4 regions of the Pseudomonas sp. rhizo66 genome follow, and region 1 is predicted to be linked to each of the others. Evidence: predicted binding sites of a transcription regulator. Region 1 holds the regulator's gene; each other region holds the start of a gene.
What was found. The regulator sigma-54, encoded in region 1, starts transcription at its own class of promoters, with help from an activator protein. The targets are predictions, from matches to a motif close to ANTGGCATNNANNTTGCTNT.
Positions count from the first base shown of each region.

Region 2: a site for sigma-54 is predicted at 1,976-1,995, ahead of flgB (flagellar basal body rod protein FlgB). Genes of this name have one in related genera too.
Region 3: a site for sigma-54 is predicted at 1,543-1,562, ahead of glnA (type I glutamate--ammonia ligase). Genes of this name have one in related genera too.
Region 4: a site for sigma-54 is predicted at 1,409-1,428, ahead of QZR14_RS22525 (circularly permuted type 2 ATP-grasp protein). Genes of this name have one in related genera too.

Region 1 is NZ_JAUJWZ010000006.1:206,176-209,718, reverse strand. Features, by position in the region: gene lptA (lipopolysaccharide transport periplasmic protein LptA) at 1-88, shown strand, start outside; gene lptB (LPS export ABC transporter ATP-binding protein) at 88-813, shown strand; gene QZR14_RS09755 (RNA polymerase factor sigma-54) at 1,001-2,494, shown strand; gene hpf (ribosome hibernation-promoting factor, HPF/YfiA family) at 2,568-2,876, shown strand; gene ptsN (PTS IIA-like nitrogen regulatory protein PtsN) at 2,888-3,352, shown strand; gene rapZ (RNase adapter RapZ) at 3,355-3,543, shown strand, end outside.
Region 2 is NZ_JAUJWZ010000025.1:67,785-71,327, forward strand. Features, by position in the region: gene flgE (flagellar hook protein FlgE) at 1-309, opposite strand, end outside; gene flgD (flagellar hook assembly protein FlgD) at 340-1,065, opposite strand; gene flgC (flagellar basal body rod protein FlgC) at 1,081-1,524, opposite strand; gene flgB (flagellar basal body rod protein FlgB) at 1,528-1,935, opposite strand; gene cheR (protein-glutamate O-methyltransferase CheR) at 2,261-3,088, opposite strand; gene QZR14_RS25075 (chemotaxis protein CheV) at 3,135-3,543, opposite strand, start outside.
Region 3 is NZ_JAUJWZ010000026.1:28,938-32,480, reverse strand. Features, by position in the region: gene glnA (type I glutamate--ammonia ligase) at 42-1,448, opposite strand; gene thiI (tRNA uracil 4-sulfurtransferase ThiI) at 1,777-3,231, shown strand; gene typA (translational GTPase TypA) at 3,371-3,543, shown strand, end outside.
Region 4 is NZ_JAUJWZ010000020.1:75,533-79,075, forward strand. Features, by position in the region: gene QZR14_RS22525 (circularly permuted type 2 ATP-grasp protein) at 1-1,376, opposite strand, end outside; gene QZR14_RS22530 (ribonuclease E inhibitor RraB) at 1,920-2,267, opposite strand; gene QZR14_RS22535 (hypothetical protein) at 2,476-2,709, opposite strand; gene QZR14_RS22540 (PLDc N-terminal domain-containing protein) at 3,059-3,250, opposite strand; gene QZR14_RS22545 (hypothetical protein) at 3,328-3,543, opposite strand, start outside.

The DNA of each region.
Region 1 (3,543 bases):
CGCTACCGGCAGCAAGGTCACCGAGGCGCGTCCGCGCATCGACATGGTGATCCAGCCGAAGAAGAAAACCGACGAGAAAACCCAGTAATGGCAACTCTGAAAGCTCAGCACCTGGCCAAGGCCTATAAAAGCCGCCAGGTCGTGCGTGACGTCAGCCTGTCGATCGACAGCGGCCAGATCGTTGGCCTGCTCGGTCCCAACGGTGCCGGCAAGACTACGTGCTTCTACATGATCGTCGGCCTGGTACAGGCCGATCAGGGCCGCGTACTGATCGATGATCTGGACGTCAGCCATCAGCCGATGCACGGTCGTGCAAAGGCTGGCATCGGCTATTTGCCGCAAGAAGCGTCGATCTTCCGCAAACTGTCGGTGGCCGACAACATCATGGCCATCCTCGAGACCCGTCAGGAGCTCGACAAGGCCGGCCGTCGCAAGGAGCTGGAAAGCCTGCTGCAGGAATTCCACATCAGCCACATTCGCGACAACCTTGGCATGAGCCTGTCCGGTGGTGAACGCCGCCGCGTGGAAATCGCTCGCGCGCTGGCAACTGCACCGAAATTCATCCTGCTCGACGAACCGTTCGCCGGTGTCGACCCGATCTCGGTCGGCGACATCAAGCAGATCATCCACCACCTCAAGGCCAAGGGTATCGGTGTGTTGATCACCGACCACAACGTCCGTGAGACGCTGGATATCTGCGAAACCGCTTACATCGTCAACGATGGTCAACTGATCGCTGAAGGCGACGCAGAAACCATCCTGGCCAACGATCTGGTCAAGGAAGTGTATCTGGGCCACGAGTTCCGCCTGTAAGCGCAACAGTGCCCGGTGCGCCGCCGGGGCGCTGTATCGATTCAAGCAGGATTTAATACGCTTTAATTGTTACAGCGCTCTAGGCAAACACTTCAGTTTCAGGCATATAATTTGCTTAAGTTTGGCGCTTCGGCGCCCTGTAGTGGATGGCGCATAGCGCCGGCGAATAAGGTGTTAAGCCCCTGCCATGAAACCATCGCTAGTCTTGAGAATGGGCCAGCAGCTGACGATGACACCGCAGCTGCAACAGGCCATCCGCCTGCTCCAATTGTCGACCCTGGATCTGCAACAGGAAATCCAGGAGGCGCTGGAATCCAATCCGATGCTCGAACGCCAGGAAGAAGGCGACGACTTCGACAATTCCGACCCAATGGCCGACAACGCCGAACAGAAGCCCAACACCGAGATCCAGGAACCCTCGTATCAGGAAACCGCGCCGACGGTGGACAACCTCGAGGAAGGTGACTGGAGCGAACGTATCCCCAACGAACTGCCAGTCGATACCGCGTGGGAAGACGTCTACCAGACCAGCGCCAGCAGCCTGCCGAGCAGCGATGACGACGAGTGGGACTTCACCACCCGCACCTCGGCCGGCGAGAGCCTGCAAAGCCACCTGCTGTGGCAACTGAACCTCGCACCGATGTCCGACACCGATCGCCTGATCGCCGTCACCCTGATCGATTGCATCAACAATCAGGGCTATCTGGATGAAACCCTCGAAGAGATTCTCGAGGCGTTCGATCCGGAACTGGACATCGAACTCGACGAAATCGAAGCCGTTCTGCACCGTATCCAGCAGTTCGAACCGGCCGGCATTGGTGCGCGCAACCTTAGTGAATGCCTGTTGCTGCAATTGCGTCAGTTACCCGCCAAGACGCCTTGGCTGGCTGAAGCGAAACGTTTGGTCAGCGATTACATCGACCTGCTCGGCAGCCGCGACTACAGCCAGTTGATGCGCCGGATGAAGCTCAAGGAAGACGAGCTGCGCCAGGTCATCGAACTGGTACAAAGCCTCAATCCGCGCCCGGGCTCGCAAATCGAGTCCACCGAAGCCGAATACGTTGTCCCCGACGTTATCGTGCGCAAGGACAACGAGCGCTGGCTGGTCGAACTCAATCAGGAATCGGTGCCGCGTCTGCGCGTCAACGCCCAGTACGCCGGTTTCGTCCGCCGTGCCGACACCAGCGCCGACAACACCTTCATGCGCAATCAGTTGCAGGAAGCCCGCTGGTTCATCAAGAGCCTGCAAAGCCGCAACGAAACCCTGATGAAAGTAGCCACCCAGATCGTCGAGCATCAGCGCGGTTTTCTGGAATACGGCGACGAAGCCATGAAACCGTTGGTCCTGCACGACATCGCTGAAGCGGTCGGCATGCACGAATCGACGATTTCCCGGGTGACTACGCAGAAATTCATGCATACCCCGCGCGGTATTTATGAACTGAAATACTTTTTCTCCAGCCACGTCAGTACCTCCGAAGGCGGCGAATGCTCGTCCACGGCGATCCGCGCGATCATCAAAAAACTGGTTGCCGCGGAAAATCAGAAAAAGCCGTTGAGTGACAGCAAGATCGCTGGTTTACTGGAGGCACAAGGCATTCAGGTGGCTCGCCGCACCGTCGCCAAGTACCGCGAATCCCTCGGGATCGCGCCTTCGAGCGAACGCAAGCGGTTGATGTAAGCCACGTTACAGCGTTCCAGTGGCAGGCTATCCAGCCTGCCGCTTTATGCACTGGCAACGAAGGAGAAGCTGTATGCAAGTCAACATCAGTGGACACCAACTGGAAGTGACCCAACCTCTGCGCGCCTATATCGAGGAAAAACTCCAACGACTGGAGCGCCATTTCGACAAGATCACCAACGTGCAGGTCACGATGTGCGTCGAAAAGCTGAAGCAGAAAATCGAAGCCACCTTGCATATACCCGGCAGCGAAGTGGTCGCCAACGCGGAACATACCGATATGTACGCGGCGATCGACGCCTTGACCGACAAGCTGGATAAACAACTCAAAAAGCATAAGGAAAAGACCCAGAGCCTGCTCCAGGGCGCGACCGGTCGATAACCCCCCACCCCATGATCCGACTTGAAAGTATCCTGACCCCCGGCCGTTCCCTCGTGAACGTGCCGGGCGGCAGCAAAAAGAAAGCCCTCGAACAAATTGCCAACCTGATCGCCCGAGAAGTGCCGGATCTGGAGATGCAAGATGTCTTCGAGGCGTTGATTGCCCGTGAAAAACTCGGTTCTACCGGTTTTGGTAACGGCATCGCCATCCCCCATTGCCGCCTCAAGGGTTGCACAGCACCGATCAGTGCGCTGATGCACCTTGACGCTCCAATTGATTTCGACGCCATTGACGGCGCACCGGTTGACCTCCTGTTCGTCCTGCTGGTCCCGGAGGCTGCCACCGATGCGCATCTGGAGTTGCTGCGTCAGATCGCCAGCATGCTTGATCGCAAGGAAGTGCGCGAAAAACTGCGCAGCGCACCGAGTAGCGAAGCCTTGTATCAGGTCGTCCTGAGCGAGCAGAACGGGCATTAATCATGCGTTTGATCATCGTCAGTGGCCGCTCCGGCTCGGGTAAAAGCACAGCTCTGGATGTTCTTGAGGACAACGGCTATTACTGCATCGACAACCTGCCCGCAGGCCTGCTGCCGGAACTGGCCGAACGCGCGCTGATTCACACCGAACTGGCGCAACCGCTGGTAGCCGTATCGATTGATGCACGCAAC
Region 2 (3,543 bases), on a different contig from region 1:
GGCACGGGTGTAGGACACCGAGCCGTTGTTGCTCATGGTGAAGAAGCCCGAACCGTTGATGCCCATGTCCAACACGTTACCGGTGTTGTTGATGTCACCCTGGGTGAACTGCTGGGACACGTTGGCCAGGCGCACGCCGTTACCGATGACTTTGCTGCCGCTACCCAGGCGAGTGGCCGAGTAGACGTCTTCGAATTCTGCACGGGACGATTTGAAACCGGCGGTCGCAACGTTGGCGATGTTGTTGCCGGTCACGTCCAGTTGTTTGTTGGCTGCATAGAGACCGCTAAGGCCGATATTGAAAGACATATTCCACTCCTTTGTGCCGGTTAGTCGGCTCTATATACCAATGGTTTGTACTTTGGACAGGGCAACGGTGCCCTTGCCGGACAGGTTGAGCATCAGTTCGCCACCGGTCTGGCTGATCGTCACGCTGGTGACGGTAGCCGGCAGGTATGTCGCCATGTCGGTCGAGGTACCATTGATCGATGCGTTGGCCTTGACGGTATAGGTACCGGTCTTGACCAGATTGCCGTCCTTGTCCTTGCCGTCCCAAGTGAAGCTCGCGGCGCCTGCGGCGCGACTGCCCAGATCGATGGTGCGAACCACCGCGCCGCTGCTGTCGGTGATGCTGACGGTGCCGCCGGCAATCGACGACGGAACGGTGACCGAACCGGTCATGCCTTTGCTCGGATCGTCGAGCTGAACCGAGTTGGTCTGCACGATCACATTACGGCCCACCAGCGACGAAGCCTGCAAGGCTTGCGACGAGTTGTAGTTGCCGGCCAGCGAGCTGACAGTGCTGTTGAGGGTGGTAATCCCCTCAAGGCTGCTGAACTGCGCCAACTGCGCAACGAAGGCACTGTTGTCCTGCGGATCGAGCGGATTCTGGTTTTTCAGCTGGGTGACCAGCAGTTGCAGGAACGCGTCCTTGCCCAGTGCCTGGCCGCCGGTGGCGCTGTTGGTCGCCGAAGCAATGCCACCGGTGGTCGAACTGGTCTTTTTCGACGAGTTCGCCAGGATGTCATTCATGCTCAGGCTGCTGGTGGTATCGGAAACACTCATGGCAGTCGCCCCTTATTACTGACCGAGGGTCAGTACCTTCTGCATCATGGTTTTGGCGGTGTTCATCATTTCGGCGTTGGTCTGGAACGAGCGGCTCGCGGAAATCATGTCAGCCATTTCTTCCACCACGTTGACGTTCGGGTAGTAGACGTAGCCTTTGGCGTCGGCCGCCGGATGGTTCGGCTCGTAGCGCGCTTCGAGGTTGCTCTGGTCCTCGACCACACCGAGCACCTGTACGCCTTGACCGGCCGCGTCCTGGCTCTGGAACAGCGAATTGCTGCCGCTGTTCTGGCCGCCCTGGAACATGGTGGCGAACACCGGGTGACGGGCGCGATAGGTCTGGTCGATGCTCGACGAGACGGTTTCGGCGTTGGCGATGTTCGAGGCCACGGTGTTCAGACGCGTGGTCTGTGCGCTCATGCCGCTGCCGGCAATGTTGAAAACGCTGGACAGGGACATGGATTACTCTCCGCGCAGGGCTGACACCAGCCCTTTGAATTTGCTGTTGAGCAGGGTGAAGCTGGCCTGGAAGCCGACGGCGTTTTCCGCGTAGTTCGACTGTTCCAGTTGAGCGTCCACGGTGTTCTGGTCGATCGAAGGTTGCATCGGCGTGCGATACATCAGCGATTCGTCGCCGTTGCCCAGGCCTTCAGCTTCGATGTGACGGCTGTTGGTCATGTTCAGGGCGATAGTGCCGTTGGCGTTTTTCTGGGTCTGTGCTTCAAGCACTTTGGAGAAGTCCAGATCCCGAGCCTTGTAGTTCGGGGTGTCGGCGTTGGCGATGTTGTTGGCCAGCACTTCGGCACGCTGAGCGCGGAAGCCCAATGCCTTTTCGTGAATGCCGAGCGCTTTATCGAAGCTGATGCTCATGTCGGGAACCTTCAGGTGACCGGTTTTTCGTAACTGAGCTTTAGCAAGCGTCGTGCCAAACTGTGAAAGCCGCGTAAACCGGGGCTTTGCCGGGAGTCGGCAAAGCGGCAATGCCAGAAAAGCGGCAACCGGTTACCGCCGGATGCCGCTTTTCTGCCGCTTCGCCCTGTTAACAGCCCTCCCTGTAGGAGCTGCCGAAGGCTGCGATCTTTTGATCTAGATCTTGAAAAACAAAATCAAAAGATCGCAGCCTTCGGCAGCTCCTACGTGAAGCATGCGGCAAAAAAAAGGAGCCCCTGAGGGCTCCCTTCTTTTGCCATATGCTTCACTTCGCCTGGTAAATGATCCCCGGGCTGCACTGAACCATTTGGTAATGATCCGGCAAACCGTTCAGCGCTTCAGAAGCGCCAAGGAACAGATACCCGCCCGGCTTCAACGTGCTGTGAATGCGCAACAGGATGTCTTTCTTCACTTCGGCAGAGAAGTAGATCAACACGTTGCGGCAGAACACGATGTCGAACTTGCCCAGCGCGGCATAGCTGTCGAGCAGGTTGAACGAACGGAACTCCACCCGGTTCTTGATCGGCGCCTTGATCACCCAGCGGCCCGGCCCTTTCGGATCAAAGTACCGCTGCAAACGATCGGCGGACAAACCGCGACCAATGGCCAGGCTGTCGTACTCACCGGTCTTGCAGTTGGTCAGCATGCTGCCGGACAGGTCCGTGGCAACGATCTGCACGCCCATCTTCAACTGGCCGAGGTTGCTGCGCTCGAATTCGTCGATCGACATCGACAGCGAGTAAGGCTCCTGACCCGACGAGCAGGCTGCCGACCAGATCCGCAGGCGCTGGTTGGGGCTGGCCTTGATCGCTTCAGGCAGCACCTTGTTCTTCAAGACTTCAAACGGATAGGTATCCCGAAACCAGAGGGTTTCGTTGGTCGTCATGGCATCGACCACCTGTTCGCGCAAACCGCTGCGCGGCTGGGTCTGGATGCGCTGAACCAGCTCACCCAGAGACTTGATGCCTTGCTGCTCCATCAGTTTGTTGAGACGGCTCGAGACCAGGTACTGCTTGTTTTCACCGAGCAAAATGCCACAGGCTTTTTCCAGGAAGACCCGGAACTGTTCGAAATCCAAATTACCCGTAGACAATGATGCCGCCTCTTAAATCGTGTTGACCGCCAGGAGCAAAACGCCCCTAGCTGATATCTGCTGCTTTGATCCGGTCGACTACCCGGGATGCCAGGTCATCAGGACGGAACTTGGCCAGGAAGTCATCGGCACCGACTTTCTTGACCATCGCCTGATTGAATACCCCGGACAACGAAGTATGCAGGATGATGTGAAGCTTTTGCATGCGCGGGTCAGCGCGGATCTCGGCCGTCAGTGTGTACCCGTCCATCTCCGGCATCTCGATGTCGGAAATCATCATCAGGAACTCTTCTTCCGGCTTCTTGCCCTCATCGACCAGCTTGCGCAGGTAATCCAGCGCCTGCTTGCCGTCGTTCAGCGCTACTACTTCAACGCCGACCGTCTGCAGGCAACGCGTGACCTGCTTGCGCGCCACTGACGAGTCATCGACCGTCAAGACACGCAACGAGAGTGCC
Region 3 (3,543 bases), on a different contig from region 1:
AGGCCTCTTTTTGTCACGCCGCATAGCGCGGCGCTACCGGATCAGCAGCTGTAGTACAGCTCATATTCCAGTGGATGTACGAAGGTGCGAACCTTGATTTCTTCTTCCGATTTCAGTGCGATGTAAGCGTCGATGAAGTCGTCGGAGAATACGCCGCCCTTGGTCAGGAACGCGCGGCCCTTGTCCAGCTCTTCCAGGGCTTCTTTCAGGCTGCCGCAAACTTGCGGGATCTCTTTCGCCTCTTCAGGCGGCAGGTCGTACAGGTTTTTGTCAGCAGCGTCGCCTGGGTGGATCTTGTTCTGGATACCGTCCAGACCGGCCATCAGCAGTGCTGCGAAGGCCAGGTACGGGTTGGCAGCCGGATCCGGGAAGCGTGCTTCGATACGGCGGGCTTTCGGGCTCGACACGTAAGGAATACGGATCGAAGCGGAACGGTTGCGGGCCGAGTAGGCCAGCATTACCGGCGCTTCGAAGCCTGGCACCAGACGCTTGTAGGAGTTGGTCGCCGGGTTGGTGAAGCCGTTCAGGGCCTTACCGTGTTTGATGATGCCGCCGATGAAGTACAGAGCGGTATCGGACAGGCCGGCATAGCCTTCACCAGCGAAGGTGTTCTTGCCGTCTTTCCAGATCGACATGTGGACGTGCATGCCCGAACCGTTGTCGCCGTACAGTGGCTTCGGCATGAAGGTCGCGGTGCGGCCGTAAGCGTCAGCAACGTTGTGGACAACGTACTTCAGGGTTTGGGTTTCGTCGGCTTTCTTCACCAGGGTGTTGAACTTGACGCCGATTTCGTTCTGGCCGGCAGTTGCCACTTCGTGGTGGTGAACTTCGACGGTCAGGCCCATTTCTTCCAGTGCGTTGCACATGGAGGTACGGATTTCGTGGTCGTGGTCGAACGGCGGAACCGGGAAGTAGCCGCCTTTGACGCCTGGACGGTGACCTTTGTTGCCACCTTCGACGTCCTGGTCGGACATCCACGAACCTTGCTCGGAGTAGATCTTGAACATCGAGCCGGAGATGTCCGACTTGAATTTCACCGAGTCAAAGATGAAGAACTCAGGCTCTGGACCGGCGAACACGGTGTCACCGATGCCGGTGGCTTTCAGGTGTTCTTCGGCACGCTTGGCGATCGCACGTGGGTCGCGGTCGTAGCCTTGCATGCTCGAAGGTTCGATGATGTCGCACACCAGGATCAGGGTGGCGTCTTCGGTGAACGGGTCGAGAACGGCAGTTTCGTCAACCGGCATCAGGATCATGTCGGAGGCTTCGATGCCTTTCCAGCCAGCAATGGAGGAACCGTCGAACATTTTGCCGACTTCGAAGAAGTCTTCGTCCAAAGCATCGCGAGCCGGCATGGTCACGTGGTGCTGAGTGCCTTTGGTGTCCGTGAAGCGCAGATCAATCCACTTGACGTCATGATCTTTGATGAGTTGAACCGTCTTCGACATACTGTCCTCCGGGTGGCTTAGGGCTAGTAGTGGATGCCCTTAAAGTTGGGTGATGCCGGCGCAGATACTCTGCCAAGGCAACCTGCCTCACAAGGGAGCAAATTGCATGCCAGTGCCCCAGCATGGGTTTTTTGCCCCAAATTCACGCTTATAAAGGTGCAAAGCACCTGAATGCAGAAAATCTCGCCCTTTAATGTAGCGTGACAAATCGAAAACGACCTGTTTTGGTGCACACAAAACCTTCTGCACATTAACTGGTTAAACCTTGAGCAATTTCCGCTATAATCCGCGCCCCCCTTTTTCGGCTGGCCGTTCGCGCGCTGTTTTCATGAAACTAATCGTAAAAGTCTTCCCCGAGATCACCATCAAAAGCCGACCTGTCCGGACGAAGTTCATCCGCCAGTTGGCCAAGAACATCCGCACCGTGCTCCGTGACCTGGACCCGGCCGTGGTGGTGAACGGCGTGTGGGACAATCTCGAGCTGGAAACCCGCGTTACCGACCCCAAAGCCTTGAAAGAGATGGGTGAGCGCCTGACCTGCATGCCGGGCATCGCGCACTTTCTGCAGATCGACGAGTATCCGCTGGGCGACTTCGACGACATCACCGAGAAGTGCAAACAGCATTACGGCGATGCACTGGCGGGGAAGATTTTTTCGGTGCGTTGCAAGCGCGCGGGCAAACACACGTTCAGCTCGATGGACGTCGAAAAATACGTCGGCAGCAAGCTGCGCCGTGAGTGCGGTGCTGCCGGTATCGACCTGAAAGCGCCGGAAATCGAAGTCCGCATCGAAGTTCGCGACAAACGGTTGTTCGTCATCCACAGCCAGCACAACGGCATCGGCGGTTACCCGCTCGGCGCTCTGGAGCAGACGCTGGTATTGATGTCCGGCGGCTTTGACTCGACGGTTGCGGCTTACCAGATCATTCGTCGCGGCCTGATGACGCACTTCTGCTTCTTCAATCTGGGCGGTCGTGCCCACGAATTGGGCGTGATGGAAGTCGCGCATTTCATCTGGAAGAAGTACGGCAGCTCGCAACGCGTGCTATTTGTCAGTGTTCCGTTCGAAGAAGTGCTGGGCGAAATTCTCGGCAAAGTCGATAACAGTCATATGGGCGTCGTATTGAAGCGTATGATGTTGCGCGCGGCTTCCAACATCGCCGATCGCCTGCACATCGAAGCGCTGGTTACCGGCGAGGCGATCTCCCAGGTGTCGAGCCAGACCCTGCCGAACCTCTCGGTGATCGACTGCGTGACTGACAAGCTGGTCCTGCGTCCGCTGATCGTGGCGCACAAGCAGGACATCATCGACACGGCCAACGAGATCGGCACCGCCGATTTTGCCCGGCACATGCCGGAATACTGCGGGGTCATTTCGGTTAATCCGAAGACAGCCGCCAAACGCGGTCGCGTTGAGCACGAAGAGAAAGAATTCGACATGGCGGTGCTCGAGCGTGCGCTCGAAAACGCCAAACTGGTGCCGATCGATCGAGTGATCGACGAATTGGGCCAGGACGTACAGATTGAAGAAGTCAGCGAAGCACTGGCCGGCCAGATCGTGATCGACATCCGTCACCCGGATGCCGCCGAGGATGAGCCGCTGGAACTTGCTGGCGTAGAAGTACAGACGATGCCGTTCTACGCAGTGAACGCTCGTTTCAAGGAGCTGGATCCGACTCGCCAGTACCTGCTGTATTGCGACAAAGGCGTGATGAGTCGCCTGCATGCTCACCATTTGCTCAGTGAGGGGCATGCCAATGTGCGCGTTTATCGACCGAGCTAAGTGCCCGGGGCTGTTTGCCTGTGGCCTGCGTCACCGGCCCCCCGACACCGCCGTCAAGCTGTAACGGCCATGCCGGACACTACTGTTAATCGCTGCCAAGACTTGTCAGCAAACCGAATCCTCTGATCGAGATACACAAGTGATCGAAAATCTACGTAACATCGCCATCATTGCCCACGTTGACCATGGTAAGACCACCCTGGTAGACAAACTCCTGCGTCAATCCGGCACCCTGGAGCGCAACGAGCTCAACGACGAGCGCGTGATGGACTCCAACGACCAGGAAAAAGAGCGCGGTATTACCATTCTGGC
Region 4 (3,543 bases), on a different contig from region 1:
CCGCCCTGGGAGGAATTCACCACCAGGGAGCCTTCGCGCAGTGCAACGCGGGTCAAACCGCCAGGCACCACCCGGGTTTCGCGACCGGACAAGACAAACGGACGCAAGTCGATATGGCGTGGCGCGATGCCGTTTTCGACAAAGGTCGGACAGGTCGACAGCGACAGCGTCGGTTGCGCGATGTACGCGTGGGGTTTGGCTTTGATGCGCTCGCGGAAGGCATCGATTTCCGCCTTCGTCGACGCCGGCCCCACCAGCATTCCGTAACCGCCGGAACCTTGGGTTTCCTTGACCACCAGATCTGGAAGATTGGCCAGCACATGGGAAAGTTCAGACGGATTGCGGCATTGCCAGGTCGGTACGTTCTTCAGAATCGGCTCTTCGTCGAGGTAGAACCGGATCATGTCGGTGACAAACGGATACACCGATTTGTCGTCCGCCACGCCAGTGCCGATGGCGTTGGCCAGCACTACGTTGCCGGAGCGGTAGGACGACAGCAGGCCCGGCACACCAAGCATCGAGTCGGGGTTGAAGGCCAGCGGGTCGAGGAATGCGTCGTCGAGGCGGCGGTAGATCACGTCCACCGCTTTCGGGCCGTCGGTGGTGCGCATGAAGACCTTGTCGTCACGCACGAACAGATCCGCGCCCTCGACCAGTTCCACGCCCATTTCCCTGGCCAGGAACGCGTGTTCGAAGAAGGCGCTGTTGAAGCGTCCCGGCGTCAGCACCACTACGCTGGGGTTATCAATCGGACTGGAGCTTTTCAGGGTGTCGAGCAACAGGTTCGGGTAGTGATCGATCGGTGCAATGCGCTGCGCGGCGAACAGCTCCGGGAACAGGCGCATCATCATCTTGCGGTCTTCGAGCATGTAGCTCACGCCGCTCGGTGTGCGCAGATTGTCTTCGAGCACGTAATAAGTGCCGTCGCCATCGCGTACCAGATCGACGCCGGAGATGTGCGAATAGATATCGCGGTGCAGATCCAGGCCCTGCATCGCCAACTGATATTGCTCGTTGGCCAGTACCTGTTCGGCGGGAATGATCCCGGCCTTGATGATGCGCTGCTCGTGATAGAGGTCGGCGAGGAACATGTTCAGCGCCTTGACCCGCTGGATGCAGCCGCGCTCGACGATCCGCCACTCGCTGGCGGGGATGCTGCGCGGAATGGTGTCGAAAGGAATCAGGCGCTCGGTGCCCTGCTCGTCCCCATAGAGCGTGAAGGTAATCCCGGCGCGATGGAACAGCAGATCGGCCTCGCGTCGCCGCTGGGCCAGCAGTTCGTCTGGCGTGTCAGCCAGCCATCGGGCGAACTCCCGATAATGCGGGCGAACCTGGCCGCCGGCATCGTACATCTCATCAAAATAGGTGCGGATCATGCCGTACTCCTTGTCACCCGGACATACAGGCCTTCGCAAGGCCCGTGCCATCGGCATAAACGCTTTGATTTCAATCGGTTGGAAATACACGCCGCAGGCACCGCACCATTCCTGTGCGGCAATTGCCCCAACCGGATTGCCCCCGCTTCATTGCGACGCACTGCATCGCCTATCACCAGCATAGTCAGAGTTGATTTCACTGCCCGGCGCTGCCTAAGGATAATCCGCGCATCCGCTGCAAAACTTCACCGACCAGCGTGCCATGAAGTCAGCAGCTCAACTGATCCGGACTGCCCGCGCAGCCCGCCCCGCTGTAACCCTGACCGGTTTCCTCTCCTTATCGGTCTTCCCTTTTAGCCACCCTCTCCGGTGGCTTTTTTTTGCCTTTTGGAAATGTTTTGAAAGCAAAAGCAAAAGATCGCAGCCTCCGGCAGCTCCTATACCGATCACCTGTAGGAGCTGCCGGAGGCTGCAATCTTTTGCTCTTTAAAAAACAACGGCCGACCCAAAGGTCAGCCGTTGCTCGATAAATGAAAACAGAGATCAGTTCAAACGATGGCGGTTGCGCACCTCCTGCTTGACGCCCCAGCCTTCGATGATGCCGCCCAACGGTTCGACCACGGCCGAAAAACCCTGCTCGAAGTCGCCGATATCGTCATACGTCGCGTACATCACTTTGCTCAATTCCAGTGCCCACGCACCGTCCTCACGCAGGCTGACCTGGGCATTGATGGACTCACCGCGAAATTTGCCTGCCGCCCTGCGCGCCCGCTCCTCGTCCGGGAAAATGGCGTAGAACTCGATGGGATGGAATCGGGAAAAATCGAAACCGCCTTCTTTCATGCGGCGCAGAACATTGCTGCTGATGTCTTCTTGATAGGCTGTGCTCATGAATCGTCCCCCTCGCATAGATGGATAGACTTTCCGTATTCCCGCCCCGGGCCTTTGGCCAAAGTACGACGGCAACGTGGTTGCACGCGGGAACAAGCATGTAGCTGACAAGACCAGACCTTAGCGATCCGTTCGCTGATCTCGCTTGCAGAGTAGCCCCAAGATAGAGCTGCTGCCAAGGCCTGGTTTACGAGATGACAGGAAGTGTTCAGACAGGTGTGATGCTGCGGATTTCGATGCCGTTCTGAGTCTTGAGGTTTTTCACCCCGGCATCGGCGGTGCGCCCTTCCAGATCGTTCAGATCCAGCTTCGCGGCAACCGGAAGCAGCCGCTCCTTGATCAGACGCGCGGCTTCATCATCGGACGGGCATTCCTCACGTTCGAAGACTTCATCAAGAATTTCACCGTGATCATCCACGAAAGTGACTTTCCACTTTTGCATCAGTGCCTCCTCGATCAAACCCGCAAATGGGCTTACACCTATCTCGACTTTGGACGCCGGGGGTTGGTTCAAAAGGATTACAGCGGGGGAAGATGAAAAAAGCGACATCTTCAGATTGGCCGGACAAATGTGGGGGCGAGCCTGCTCGCGATGGCGGTTTATCATTCAACAAATATGTTGGCTGACAGTCCGATTTCGCGAGCAAGCTCGCTCCCACAGGGGGTTTGCAGTGTTCTTTTAATCGTTGCCTGGCTTGGTGATCGCCTGCAGCACGTTGCCGAAGATGACCAGTGGAACCTCACCTCATCAGCCAGCTCCCACAGGTTATGGGTTGTCCATGAGAGCGGGGTCAGATCCGCACGTTACCCCGCGGTCCGGCAATCGCCCAGATGATCAGGCCCAGCACCGGCAGGAGGATGATCAGCAGCACCCAGACGATTTTCATCCCGGTGGACGCGCCGCTTTTCAGCACATTGATGATGGCCCAGATGTCGAGGGCGAGGATGATCAGGCCGATCAGACCGTTGAACGTGGAACCCATGGTGTCGCTCCAGAATAGTGGCATGCACTTTTAGGATAGACGGTCACGCGCAGGGTTCCCTTTTATTGCGAACTCGCTCAGACGTGAACGGCGATCTTCAACGCTTCAAGCGATGGCGCAGCGGCGATGCCGACTTCGGCGCACAGCTCCAGCACCCGTGGCACGTCGTTGCCGTAGACCAGCACCACCTGCAGTTCGTCGTCGAGCAACTGGCTGAAGTTCATCAGCGTGTAACCGCCGTTTTCCTTGTTCAGGCTGCTCATCTGCACCTGAATGCGGTTAAGGGCAGTCAG